Regions from separate parts of the Micromonospora sp. B11E3 genome, predicted to be linked through region 2. Evidence: riboswitches for the same ligand, from Rfam matches in the RefSeq annotation. Region 2 holds a riboswitch; each other region holds the start of a gene.
What was found. A riboswitch is a leader RNA that binds a small molecule or an ion and turns the genes downstream of it on or off. The one in region 2 is predicted to bind cobalamin.
Positions count from the first base shown of each region.

Region 1: it holds a riboswitch for cobalamin, as region 2 does, so the genes downstream of both, ABGB16_RS31320 (ABC transporter substrate-binding protein) here and bluB (5,6-dimethylbenzimidazole synthase) in region 2, are expected to answer to the same signal.
Region 3: it holds a riboswitch for cobalamin, as region 2 does, so the genes downstream of both, cobN (cobaltochelatase subunit CobN) here and bluB (5,6-dimethylbenzimidazole synthase) in region 2, are expected to answer to the same signal.

Region 1 is NZ_JBDPMC010000116.1:7,632-12,155, reverse strand. It holds partial or broken gene ABGB16_RS31330 (hypothetical protein) at 228-504, shown strand; partial or broken gene ABGB16_RS31325 (AAA family ATPase) at 504-1,181, shown strand; cobalamin riboswitch at 1,225-1,407, shown strand; gene ABGB16_RS31320 (ABC transporter substrate-binding protein) at 1,436-2,443, shown strand; gene ABGB16_RS31315 (iron chelate uptake ABC transporter family permease subunit) at 2,449-3,531, shown strand; gene ABGB16_RS31310 (ABC transporter ATP-binding protein) at 3,531-4,298, shown strand; gene ABGB16_RS31305 ((2Fe-2S) ferredoxin domain-containing protein) at 4,295-4,524, shown strand, end outside.
Region 2 is NZ_JBDPMC010000045.1:30,277-34,800, forward strand. It holds gene ABGB16_RS21400 (NAD(P)/FAD-dependent oxidoreductase) at 1-1,006, shown strand, start outside; gene ABGB16_RS21405 (crotonase/enoyl-CoA hydratase family protein) at 1,012-1,773, opposite strand; gene ABGB16_RS21410 (EamA family transporter) at 1,964-2,911, opposite strand; cobalamin riboswitch at 2,928-3,127, shown strand; gene bluB (5,6-dimethylbenzimidazole synthase) at 3,162-3,779, shown strand; gene ABGB16_RS21420 (Rieske 2Fe-2S domain-containing protein) at 3,925-4,524, shown strand, end outside.
Region 3 is NZ_JBDPMC010000035.1:22,934-27,457, reverse strand. It holds gene cobN (cobaltochelatase subunit CobN) at 1-1,623, opposite strand, end outside; cobalamin riboswitch at 1,981-2,110, opposite strand; gene ABGB16_RS18670 (hypothetical protein) at 2,281-2,616, opposite strand; gene ABGB16_RS18665 (MFS transporter) at 2,736-3,971, opposite strand; gene ABGB16_RS18660 (phospholipase) at 4,148-4,524, shown strand, end outside.

The DNA.
Region 1 (4,524 bases), on a different contig from region 2:
CGTACCGACACCGTCGTCTCACCACAGCGAGGGCAGGGCCCCGTTCCGGCCGCCAGCATGATCAACGTCGCCGATCCTCCCGGCATCCGGCGGCGACGGGTACCGGCCGATCGGCCGAACCCGACGCGCGCACGCCTGGCGTGCCGGCCACGGGGAACGGTATGCTGCCCGGCGATGAACACCTCTATCAGTAGATTGGGGGTCCGATCCGCGCAAGGTGAGTGCTGATGCACTCCACTGCGGACGGATGTTCCCGCCTCTCCTTCTGGCTGCGCGTGCGCGAGTTCGCCGTGCCGCCATCCATGATCAAGACTGCGACCGCCCGCCGTGCTGCGGGGGGACTGGGCGGGGGCGTGCGCCGCCGCGCGCGTCGACGTCGACGTAAGCCTGCGCTCCCTGACCCGGGCCCACGGCCGGGAACTCGCCGCCCGGGTCCGGGCCGATCTCCGGCACCTGGCGCCGGACCTGCTGCGCTGGCACATGCCGAGGATCGCCCCGGACGGCTCTTCCTGGACGAGTTGTCCACCGCGCCGCCGGCCGTCCAGGCCGCCCTGCTGCGCCTTGTGCTCGAACGGCGGGTCGGCGCCCTGCGGCTACCGGCCGGGGTCCGGATCGTGGCCGCCGCCAATCCGCGCTCCTCGGCGGCCGACGGCTGGGAGTTGAGCGCGCCGCTGGCCAACCGCTTCGTCCACCTGCAGTGGAGCCACGACCACGAGGTGGTGGTGCGGGGCCTGGGCGGGACCTGGCCCACGGCGTCGCTGCCACGGCTCGACCTGGGGCGGCTGGCCGAGGCCGTGACGTTCGCCCGCCGCGCGGTGTGCGGGCTGCTCACCGCCCGCCCCAAGCTCGTGCACCAGCTGCCGAACAACGAGGCCCGCCGGGGCGGCCCCTGGCCGTCGCCGCGTACCTGGGAGATGACGCTGCGCCTGATCGCCTTCGCCACCGCGGCCGGCGCCTCCCGGGACGTGTTGTCGATGCTGGTCCGGGGCACGGTGGGTGACGGCCCGGGCCTGGAACTGCTGGCCGGCCTGGACCGGATGGACCTTCCGGACCCGGAGGTGCTGCTGGCCGACCCGGCGGCGGCCGACCTGCCGGAGCGGGGCGACCTGCGCCAGGCGGTGCTCGACGGCGTGGTGGAGGCGGTCCGGCAACGCCCGGAGAAGGCGCGCTGGGACGCTGCGCGAGTGGGTGGTGTTCCGCCGTAGCGGCCGGATGGGTCACCGGCTACAGTGGGGCCGCCGTGGTGTACGGGAAGCCGGTGCGATGCCGGCGCGGCCCTCGCCACTGTGATCGGGAAGTCCGCGGCCCTCGTCCTTTCGAGGTCACTGGGCGCCACGCGCCTGGGAAGGCCGGCCACGGACGCACCTCCCGTCAGCCAGGAGACCGGCCACGGCACTGCGTTGCCCCGTCCACGAGGTGCTGGAAGGCGGTCCCGATGCGCGTACGCGCCGTGCGGTCCACCCTGTCCCGGCGCGTTGCCGCGCCACTGTCCATCGTGCTCGTCCTGCTCGGCGGCTGCGCCGCGGACGACGAACCCACCGCCGCCGCGTCGGCGTCCCCGGTGACGCTGACCAACTGCGGCTCGCCGGTCACCGTCGCCGCGCCCCCGCAGCGGGCGGTGAGCCTGAACCAGCCCGCCACCGAGATCCTGCTGGCACTCGGCCTGGCCGACCGGATGGCTGGCACCGCGTACCTCGACGACGCGATCCTGCCCGAGCACGCCGCCGCGTACGCGTCGGTGCCGGTGCTGTCGGAGAGGTACCCGTCGCGGGAGGCCCTGCTCGACGCGGAACCGGACTTCGTCTACGCCTCGTTCCAGAGCGCCTTCGGCGACGAGGGCGTCGGCGACCGCGCCGAACTCGCGCGGCTCGGCGTCGGCACGTACGTCTCACCGGCCGGTTGCGCGAAGCAGCACCGGCCGGCGACGTCGACCGTCGACGACGTGTTCGCCGAGATCCGGGACGTCGCCGCCGTCTTCGGGGTGCCGGAACGGGCGGAGAAGCTCATCGCCGACCAGCGGGCCCACATCGCCGCAGCCGCCGCCCGGCTCGGCGGCGCGCGGGAGGTGTCGGTGCTCTGGTGGGACGCCGGCACCGACGCGCCGAGCGTGGGCGCCTGCTGCGGCAGCCCCAACATGATCATGTCGGCGGTGGGGGTCCGCAACGCCTTCGGCGACCTCTCCGGCAGTTGGGCCGACACCAGTTGGGAGACCGCCATCGAGCGTGACCCCGACGTGATCGTGCTCGTCGACGCCACCTGGGACCCGGCCGCCGCGAAGAAGGCCTTCCTGGCCCGACACCCCACACTGAAGAACCTGCCCGCGGTCGCCGGGCAGCGGTTCGTCGTCATCCCGTTCTCGTCCACCTCGGCCGGAGTGCGGGTGGTGCGGGGTGTGGAGGCGCTGGCCGAGGGGGTAGCGGCGCTACCCGGAGCGGGCAGCTGAGCGCCGTGGTGGCCCGTACGGCCGCACCCGGCCACACCGTCGAGGCCACGGGCGTTGCCGCGGCCGCCCGGTCTCGCCGGTTCGACACGGGGCTGCTGGTCACGCTGCTCGCGGCCCTGATCGTGTCGATCGGTGTCACCGTCACGCTCGGCCCGGCGGACATCTCGGTGACGACGGTGTGGGCGGTGCTGGCCGACCGCCTCGGTCTCGCCGACGCCGACGTGCCGCTGCTACGCGAGCACATCGTCTGGCAGCTGCGCCTGCCGCGGGTGCTCGGCGCGGCCGTACTCGGGGGAGGGCTGGCCGCGGTCGGCGCGGTGATGCAGACCGTCACCCGCAATCCCCTCGCCGACCCGTACCTGCTCGGGGTCTCCTCCGGGGCGTCGCTCGGCGCGGTCGCGGTCCTCGTCGTCGGCCTCGGGGGTGGGGTCGCCGCCCTCACCGGAGGCGCGTTCGCCGGCGCGCTCGCGGCGTTCGCCGTCGTGGTCGCGGTCTCCGGCCGGCGAGCCGCGCTCGCGCCGACCAGGGTGGTGCTGGCCGGGGTCGCCGTCGCGCAGCTCTGCGCGGCGGCCACCTCGTTCGTCATCGTCTGGGTCGCCGACCCGCACGCCACCCAGAGCATCACCTTCTGGCTCTCCGGCTCGCTGGCCCGCGTCGACTGGACCGCCCTGGCCTGGGCCGCACCCGTCCTGGCCGCCGTGCTCATCCTGCTGGCGGCCCACGCCCGCGCCCTCAACGCCTTCGCCTTCGGCGAGGACGCCGCGGCGAGCCTCGGCGTCCCGGTCACCCGGGCGCGGTGGCTGCTGCTGGTCGCCACCGCGCTGCTCACCGCGGCGCTGGTCGCCATCAGCGGTGCGGTCGGCTTCGTCGGGCTGATCCTGCCGCACGCCGCCCGGTTCCTCACCGGAGCCGACCATCGCCGGCTGCTGCCCGTCGTTGTCCTCGGCGGCGCGATCTTCCTCGTCTGGGTGGACACGGCCGCGCGGACCCTGTTCGCGCCCCGGGAACTGCCGGTCGGCGTGCTGACCGCGCTGCTCGGCGTGCCCGCCTTCGTCGTGCTGCTCAACCGCCAGCGGGTGGGCGGCTGATGCTCACCGTCACCGGCGTCTCCCTGTCGGTCGCGGCCCGACGGATCCTCGACGACGTCACCTGCGCCGTGCCGGCCGGCAGCCTCGTCGGGCTGCTCGGCCCCAACGGCTGCGGCAAGACCACCCTGCTACGCGTCGTCGCCCGCCTCGCCGCACCCGACGCCGGGCAGGTGATCGTGGACGGCGACGACGTCGCCACCCTGCCCCGAGCCACCCTCGCCCGCCGCGCCGCACTGCTCGCCCAGCACGCCGACACCGACCTCGATCTCACCGTCACCGAGGTGGTGCTGCTCGGGCGTATCCCGCACCGCCGCTCGCGGTGGTCGGACAGCGCAGCCGACCGTGCCGTCGCCGCCGACGCGCTGGCCCGGGTCGACCTCCACGGCTACGCCGACCGCCGCTGGCACACCCTCTCCGGCGGCGAACGGCAGCGGGTGCAGTTGGCCCGCGCGCTGGCCCAGCAACCGCGCCTGCTGCTGCTCGACGAGCCCACCAACCACCTCGACATCCGCCATCAGCTGCACCTGCTGCACCTGGTCCGCCGCGCCGGAATCACCACCCTCGCCGCGCTGCACGACATCAACCTCGCCGCCATGTTCTGCGACACGGTGGTCGTCCTCGCCGCGGGGCGGGTCGTCGCCGCCGGCGCCCCCGCCGACGTCCTCACCCCCGAACTGTTGGCCGACGTCTACGGCGTGCACGCCGACGTCGCGACACACCCGGTCACCGGGCGGCCCACCGTCACCTACCACCCGCCCGCGTCGTGACCCGGCACGTGCTGCTGGTGGCGCGTGCCGTCACCCACACCGCGGGCCACGACGCCGTGCACCGCCTCGCCGCCGACGTCGCCGCGGCAGTCGACGCACGCGTGTCGGCGTGCTTCCTCGACGGCGCCGCGCCGGCGCTGCACGACGCGCTCGACGCCGCCGTCGCGGACGGAGCCGGCGAGGTGCTGCTGGTCCCGACGCATTTGCCGCCCGACCGCTACCTCGA
Region 2 (4,524 bases):
GCTGGGCACGGGCACCCGTCCCGTCGTCCCGCCGATCGACGGGCTGGCCGACACGCCGTACTGGACGAACCACCAGGCGATCGAGGTCGAGGATCTGCCAGGCTCGCTGCTGGTCCTCGGCGGCGGCGCGATCGGGCTGGAGCTGGCCCAGGCCTTCGCCCGGTTCGGGGTCGCCGTGACGATCGTCGAGGCGATGGACCGGGTGCTCGCCGTCGAGGAGCCCGAGGCGTCCGAGGTGGCCGCCGCCGCGCTGCGCGCCGACGGGGTGCGCATCGAGACCGGCCTGCGGGCCGAACGGGTCGCCCACGACGGGCGGGCGTTCACGCTGTACGGCACGGGCGGCGTCACGATCGTCGCCGACGAGCTGCTGGTGGCGACCGGCCGGCGGGCCGACCTCGACGAGCTGGGCCTGGAGACGATGGGCCTCGACCCGTCCCGGCGCCACCTCGCCGTGGACGACCGGATGCGCGTCGCCGCGGGGATCTGGGCGGTCGGCGACCTGACCGGCGAGGGCCCGTTCACCCACGTCGCCATGTACCAGGCGGCGATCGTGGTCGCCGACGTGCTTGACCACACCCGGCAGGCGCAGCCGGGACCGGAGGCGGGCACCACCCTGAGTGGGACGGCGGGCCCGGCCGGCGTGCCCCGCGCCGACTACCGGGCGCTGCCCCGGGTCACCTTCACCGACCCCGAGGTGGGCGCGGTCGGGCTGACCGAGCGGCAGGCGCGGGAGCGCGGGATCAACGTGCAGGTCGGCCTCAGCCGGCTCGGCTCGTCGGCCCGGGGCTGGATCCACCGCGCCGACGGGCTCATCAAGCTGGTCGCCGACGCCGACCGGGGCGTGCTGGTGGGGGCGACGTCCGTCGGGCCGGCCGGCGGCGAGGTGCTGTCCGCGCTGGTGGTGGCGGTGCACGGGGCCGTCCCGATCGACCAGTTGCGCCACATGATCTACGCGTACCCGACGTTCCACCGCGCGATCGAGGACGCCCTCCGAAACCTGCGGTAGCGCCGTCAGGTCGGGGCGCCGTGCCGGCCCGCTCCAGCCGCGAAGCGGGCCGCGCCCGCCGCCGCGCCGGCCGTGAGCGACTCCACGCCGTACGCCAGCTCGACCGCCAGCGCCTCCGGCTCGGGCAGGCCGGCGCCGGCCAGCACCGCCGCCCGGTCGTTGCGCAGGCAGGTCTGCGGGTGGCGGGCGATCTCGGCGGCCAGCCGCTCGGCCTCCGCCCGGGCCTCGCCCGGCGCGACCAGCCGGTTCACCAACCCCATCCGGTACGTCTCGTCCGCCGGCACCGGCCGGCCGGTGAGGATCAGGTCCAGCGCCCGGCTCTCCCCGATCAGCCTCGGCAGCCGCACCGTGCCGCCGTCGATCAGCGGCACCCCCCAGCGCCGGCAGAACACCCCGAGCACCGCGTCGGACTCGACGACCCGCAGGTCGCACCAGAGCGCCAGCTCCAGCCCGCCGGCCACGGCGTACCCGGAGATCGCGGCGATCACCGGCTTCGACAGGCGCATCCTCGTCGGGCCCATCGGGCCGTCGCCGTCCGGCTCGACGCGGTTGCCCCTCGGGGTGCCGATCGCCTTCAGGTCCGCGCCCGAGCAGAACGTCCCGCCGGCGCCCCAGAGCACGGCAACCGCCGCCGCCGGGTCGGCCTCGAACGCGCGGAACGCGTCGGCCAGCGCCCGCGCGGTCGGGCCGTCGACGGCGTTGCGGGCCGCCGGCCGGTCCAGGATCACGGTGGTCACCGCGCCGGCGCGCTCCACTCGTACGCCCATCCGGACAGCATGCCCGCCCGGGGCGCCGGCGCGCCAGGCCGGAGCCTGCGTGGGCCTCAAGGCTCGTCGCAGCGGGCCTGCTCGTGCCCCCGGCCCTGATCGTGGCGGCGACGGTGGCGGCCTCAGCCCTCGTCGCGGCGGGCGAGGGTGGTGGCCTCAGCCCTCGTCGCGGCGGGCGAGGGTGGTGGCCTCAGCCCTCGTCGCGGCGGGCGAGGGTGGCGCCGAGGGCGGCGGCGACCACGCAGCCGACACCGGCCAGCTGCGGCCAGGCCAGCAGCTCGCCGAGCAGCAGGGTGCCCACCAGCGCGGCGATCGCCGGTTCCAGGCTCAGCAGGACGGCGAAGACCTGCGCCGGCATCCGGCGCAGCGCGGCCAGCTCCGCCGAGTACGGCAGCACCGACGACAGCAGCGCCACCCCGAGCCCGAGGGCGAGGACGCGGGGATCGAGCAGCTCGACGCCGGCCGTGGCCACCCCGAACGGCAGTACGCAGAGCGCGCCGGCCGTCATGCCCAGCGCCAGCCCCCGGGTCCCCGGCACCCGCGTGGCCAGCGCCTTGCCGAGCAGCACGTAGCCGGCCCAGCCGAGGGCGATCAGCCCGCACAGCGCCATCCCCAGGGCGTCCACGCCGACCCCGCCGAGGCCGGCCAGCAGCAGCACCCCGGCCCCGGCCAGCACCGCCCACAGCACGTCGGCGATCCGGCGGCTGCCGAGCAGGGACACCAGCAGCGGGCCGGCGAAGCCGACGGTGACCGCCACGCCGAGGGGTACTCGGTCCAGCGCGGCGTAGAAGGCGAGGTTCATCGCGGCCATCGCCACCCCGAACGCCGCGACCAGACCGGCCGCCCGCCACCCGAGCCGTAGACCCGGCCGGACCACCACCAGCAGCACCAGCGCGCCGAGGCCGAGCCGCAGGGCGGTCGTGCCGCCCGCGCTGGTCGCCCCGAACAGCTGCTTGGCCACCGCCGCGCCGACCTGGGTGGAGAGCATCCCGAGCAGCATCAGCAGCGGCGGCGGTAGGGCGTCGGGGCGGCCGATCGCGGCGGTCAGCCGGGCGGCGGCGGGGGTCGGCAGCGGGCGGGAGGCATGGGCGTACACCCCGTCCACGATGGCCCCGGCGGGCCCCGGCCGCGACAGCATTTCCAGTAGCATCGGCGGCGGCACGATCATGTGAGGTGCCCCACGTGAGTGGGGAGAATCGGGAAGCCGGTGCGAATCCGGCACGGGCCCGCCGCGGTGACCGGGGAGCCACCGTCCACGCGCGCAGAGCGCAGCCACTGGCCGTACGGCTGGGAAGGCGGACGGCCAGGCGTCGATCCGGGAGTCCGAAGACCGGCCTCGCGTCGACCGCCCGCCCGCAGGGGTGGGCCGAGCGCAGCGGGAGCCTGCCGTGGAACTGTACGACGCCATCCACCGTCGCCGTGACGTCCGAGCCCAGTTCACCGGGGAGCCGGTGCCCGAGGAGACCCTGCGTCGCGTCCTCGCCGCCGCCCACGCCGCACCGAGCGTCGGCTACTCGCAGCCGTGGGACTTCATCCTGGTCCGGGACGCCGACACCCGTCGCCGCTTCCACCGCCACGTCCAGGACGAGCGGGAGACCTTCGCCGCCACGCTGGACGCCCCGGCGGCCGAGCGGTTCGCCCGGATCAAGATCGACGGGGTGCTGGAGTCGACCCTGTCGATCGTGGTCACCTACGACGCGGCCCGGGGCGGCCCGGCGGTGCTCGGCCGGCACGCCATCGCCGACGCCGGCCTCTACTCGGTCTGCCTGGCCATCCAGAACCTCTGGCTCGCCGCCACGGCCGAGGGGCTCGGCGTCGGCTGGGTCTCCTTCTACCGCGAGCCGTTCCTCGCCGAGCTGCTGGGCGTACCGGACGGCATCCGGCCGGTCGCGTGGCTCTGCGTCGGGCCGGTCACCCACCTGGAGGCCGTACCCGACCTGGCCCGGCACGGCTGGCGTCAGCCGCGTCCGCTCGCCGCGGCCGTCCACCGGGATCGCTGGCGGTGATCGGCCTCGTGGCGGCGACATGGCGGCATCCGGGTCGGACGGATGCCGCCATGTCGGGGACATGGTGTGTCCGCTCCCGGCGCGGTCGGCGCGAATTGTCGCCGTCGCCCGGTTTGCGACCGCTTCCGCCGGGAAGTCGGACGGCATGCGGGCACTCTTGACGAAACTCGAACAGAACTCGGCGCTGGACCGAGCCGGCGACCGGTTGCAGCGCGGCGTCCAGGCCACCCTCCGACCGCAGCGGGTCCGCGACCTGCTGCACGGGGTGTGGCTTGGGCATCCGTTGCATCCCGCGATGGTGCAGGTGCCGGTGGGCGCCTGGATCAGCGCGGCCGTGCTCGACCTGATGCCGGGGCAGCGCCGGGCGGCCACCGCGCTGGTCGGGCTGGGCACGGTCAGCGCCCTCCCGGCGGCGGTCGCCGGGCTGAACGACTGGGCGGCCCTCGCCCGCGACCAACGCCGGGTCGGCCTGGTGCACGCCGCCGCGAACACCGTAGCCCTCGCCCTGTACGCGGGCTCGCTGGCGGCGCGGCGGCAGGGCCGGCACGGGGCGGGGCGGATGCTGGCGTACCTCGGGCTGACGGCCGCGAGCACGGGCGCGTACATCGGCGGGCACCTGGCGTACAAGCAGGCGGCGCAGGTCAACCAGAGCGTCTCCGAGCTGCACCGGATCAGCGACGGCTGGAAGTCGGTCGCGGACATGGCCGCGCTGCCGCAGCGGAAGCTGATCACCCGCGAGGTGGAC
Region 3 (4,524 bases), on a different contig from region 2:
CAGGTCCCCGAGGACGGCGTCGGGGGCGCAGTCGGCGGCCAGCCCGAGCCCCTTGCCGGGCAGCCACTCCAGGGTGCCGTGCTTGCCCAGGTGCACCACGGCGTCCGCGCCGAACCCGCCCTCTTCCACGGGCGCGGCCAGCCACCGGTACGCGGCCAGGTAGTGGTGGCTCGGCGGCAGGTCGGGGTCGTGGTAGATGGCGATCGGGTTCTCGCCGAAGCCGCGCGGCGGCTGGATCATCAGCACCACGTTGCCGAAGCGCAGCCCGGCGAGGACGACGTCGCCGCCGTCGACGTACAGCTCGCCCGGCGGCTCGCCCCAGTGCGCGAGCACCGCCTCCCGCAGCCCGGTGGGGAGCCGGTCGAACCACCTCCGGTACGTCTCCCCCGGCACCCGGGCCTCGGCGCCGGCGAGCTGCTCCGGGGTGAGCCACTCGATGTCGTGCCCGCCGGCGGCGATCAGGGCGTGGATGAGTGCGTCCCCGTCGCCGGGCGGCGGCTGCTCCCCCAGGTCGTAGCCCGCGTCGGCGAGCGCGGCGAACAGGCGCACCGCCGAGGCGGGGGTGTCCAGGCCGACGGCGTTGCCGACCCGGGAGTGCTTCGTCGGGTACGAGCTGAGCACCACCGCGAGGCGCTTGTCGGCGTTCGGGACGTGCCGCAGCCGGGCCTGGCGCACGGCGATGCCGGCGACGCGGGCGGCCCGCTCCGGGTCGGGCTCGTAGACCGACAGCCCGTCGGCGTCGATGCGCTTGAACGAGAACGGCACGGTGACGATCCGGCCGTCGAACTCGGGGATGGCGACCTGCATCGCGGCGTCCAACGGGGACAGGCCGGCGTCGCTGGCCGCCCACTGGTCGCGGGTGCTGGTCAGGCAGAGCGCCTGGAGCACCGGGACGTCGAGGGCGGCGAGCGCGCCGACGTCCCACGCGTCGGGGTCGCCGCCGTTGGAGGCGTCCGCGGGGACCGTCCCGCCGGCGGCGAGGACGGTGACGACGAGCGCGTCGCAGCGGGCGAACAGTTCGAGGGGCCCGTCGCCCGGGGCGAGGCCGCGCAGCGAGCCACAGTAGACGGGCAGCGGGTTGCCGCCGGCCGCGTCGACCGCGTCGGCGAGGGCGTCGACGAACGCGGTGTTCCCCGCGAGGGTGTGCGCCCGGTAGAAGACGATCCCGACGGTGGGGCGGCCGGGCGCCGGCTCGCGGTCGCCGTGGACGCCGTACGCGGGGGTGGGCGCGGGCGGGGCGAACCCCTCGCCGGTGAGCAGCACCGTGTCGGAGAGGAACCGCGCGAGCTGGGCCAGGTTGTCCGGCCCGCCCTCGACCAGGTACGTCAGCGCCTGGGTGGCCACCCCGGAGGGCACGGTGGACACCGCCATCAGCTCCGCGTCCGGCACCGCCTCGCCGCCGAGAACCACGGTCGGCACGCCGGAGGCGAGCACCGCGGCCAGGCCGTCCGGCCACGCCTGCCGGCCGCCGAGCAGCCGTACGACGGCGAGGTCGACGCCGTCGAGCAGCGCGGACACGGCGTCGGCCGCGACCCGGGCCGGGTTGGCCAGGCGGTAGTCGGCGCCGCTGGCGCGGGCGGCGAGCAGGTCGGTGTCGGCGGTGGACAGCAGCAGGATGCGCACGAACGGCTCCGGAGAGTGACGCCCCCGGCGGCGAGCGGCCGTCGGCGGGCAGGGGATGGGCGCGGCTTCAGCGGGTACGGCGGACCGGGTGCCGGGTCAGCGGGGGCCGACCGGCCGGGCGGGCGAGGACCCGGCGGGGCGGGGGCGCGGACGTCGGCGGTCCCGAGGCACGGACCTCGGCGTGCGGGATACGGACGTCAGCGGCGGACGACGGGCCGGGCGCGGCCGGGCGGCGGCGCGGGTCGGCGGCCGGCCGCGGGCATGCTGCCACGCGCTGACCGGCGCAGACGGTGGTCGTCGGCGTGCGTCATCGGGTCCTCCTCGGGTGTCCACGCCCTGGGGTCGTCCCGACGGCCGAAGTGTCCTGGCTCCCGGATCGACGCTCACCCCCGGCCTTCCAACCGCAGACACACGGCCGTGACTCACGAGGGGGGATCGCTCCCCGGTGACAGTGGCGGGACCGCGCCGGAATCGCACCGGCTTCCTTCACTGCCGTCAGGCCGCGAATGCTGCCACACCCGCGCGCCGCCGGTCAACGGCGCGTCCCACGGCCGGCCCGCGCGGCGACCCCGTCCGGCCGGTCGGGGACGCGCCCCCACCTGCCCCAAGGGACGCCTTCGGAGCCGAGTCGCCCGCGAGGTCCCGGGGCCCGCCGGCTCAGCGCAGGCGGCGCTCGGGGTGGGCACGGTTCCAGGCCCGCATCCGCTCCGGGTACCCGGTGCGCGCCGCCTCGTACAACGGGACGGCGTACCGCTGGGCGATCCGCGCCGCCGCCCGGGGCGAGCCCGTCCGGCGGCGGATCCACTCGCCGTCGTAGGCGATCGCCATCACCGTGGTGTCGGTCGCCGTGGTCTCGGGCTCCAGATAGAACTCCACGCCCCGGCGGGTCCGCACGAACGCCTCCAGGGCGGCGAGGTCGTCGGCGTTCGCCTCGCGGTCGAGCTTCGTCGGCGTCCCGTCGGCGGCGCGCCGACGCCGGCTGAACCAGCCCATGTCCGACCCCTTTCCTGGGCGTCTCCCCCAGTGCAGCACCGCCGGCTGGCAACCGGCTGCGAGCCGGATGAGAAGACGCTGACCGTGGGCCCGGGCGGCCGCCGTCCGGCGGCGAGCGTTCAGCGCTTCAGCGGGCGGGTGGCCGGCACCAGGGCGAGGGTGGGCAGCAGCACCAGCGGCACCACGAGCAGGGCCCGCAGGGTGCCCACGTGGTCCCCGAGGAAGCCGAGCAGGGGCGGCCCGCCGAGGAACGCGGTGTAGCCGAGCACCGCGACGACGCTGACCCGGGCGGGCGCCCGCTCCTCGTCGTCGGCGGCGGCGCTCAGGCCCACCGGGAAGCCGAGCGACGCGCCGATGCCCCACAGGGCCACGCCGACGATCGCCACGAGCCCGGACCCGGCGAGCACCGCGAGGGCCGCGCCGGCCCCGGCGACCGAGATGGTGGCGAGCAGCACCGGCACCCGCCCCCACCGGTCCAGCGCCACCGTGCCGGCGGTGCGGCCGAGGGTCATGCCCGCCACGAACACCCCGTACACGGCCGCGCCGGCCGCCTCGCTCAGGTCGTACCCCTCGACGAAGGCCACCGCGACCCAGTCGTTGGCGGTGCCCTCGGTGAACGCCGCCACCAGCACCAGCAGGCCGATGAGCAGGGTGCGCGGCTCCCGCCAGGCCGCCAGCTGGGCGCGGCGCCGGGCGGCGGCGTCCGCTCCCGGCTTCGCGTCGTCCGTCGACGGGGCCGGCGCGGCGGCCAGGAACGCGCGGACCGCGAGCAGCGTCCCGACCAGCACCACCGCCGCGAGCACCGCCAGGTGCGCGGCGAGCGGGAACCCGAGCCGGGCGGCCCCCGCGCCGAGGCCGGCGCCGGCCACCGAGCCGAGGCTCCAGGCCGCGTGGAACCGGGGCATGATCGTCCGGCCGAGCCGCCGCTCGACCCCCGTCGCCTCGATGTTCATCGCCACGTCGCAGGTGCCGGAGCCGTAGCCGAGGGCGAACAGGCCGACCGCGACCCCGGGCAGCCAGCCGGCGAGACCGGCGGACAGCCCGATGACGGCCAGCGCCAGCGTGAGCAGCGCCGTGCTGTACGCCACCGTGCGGGCCGCCCCGAACCGCTGGGTGATCAGGCCGGACGTCGGCATCGCCACCAGCGCCCCGACGGACGCCGCCAGCAACAGCAGGCCGAGCCGCCCCGCGCTGAGCTCCAGCGCCTCCTTGACCGCCGGCACCCGGGAGAACCAGGCGGCGGAGGCGAGGCCGTTGAGGGCGAACACGACGGCCACGGCGTTGCGCGCCGCCAGCACCGGCCGGGCGACAGCTGGGGCCGCCACCGGATCGGTGACGTCGGTGGAACTGTTCACGCGGTTCCTTCTTCCTCTCCCCGTCCTTCGCCGCCCGCCCGCGGCCCCGCCGACGATCGCACACCTGAGAGCGCCACCACCAGACCGCCCCGAACGGCGGCCTGGCGGTTATCGGCCTCTCCTGCGGGTAACCGACGTCGACCGGCGACGCGCGACCTGGAGAGCGGGGAGAGCCAGTGACCGAGCCCGCCCCGGCGCACCGGGAACCGGCGCAGGACCACCGGCACGGGCGGCTGACGGCCCGCCCGGGCCCGCCGGTCACCCGTGCCCGGCGCGGCCTGGTGACCGTGCCGGGCCCCGGCGGCGAGCCCGCGGCCCTGCTGTACGCCCCGGCCGAGCGCGCCGACGACCGGCCGTACCGGCTGGTGCTGCTGCTGCACGGGGCGGGCGGGTCGGCGCGGCAGGGGCTGGACCTGCTGCTGCCGCTGGCCGACGCGCACCACCTGCTGCTGGTCGCGCCGAAGGCGACCGCGTCGACGTGGGACGTGATCGCCGAGGGGTTCGGCACCGACGTACGCCGGATCGACGCGCTGCTCGCCGACGCGTTCAGCAA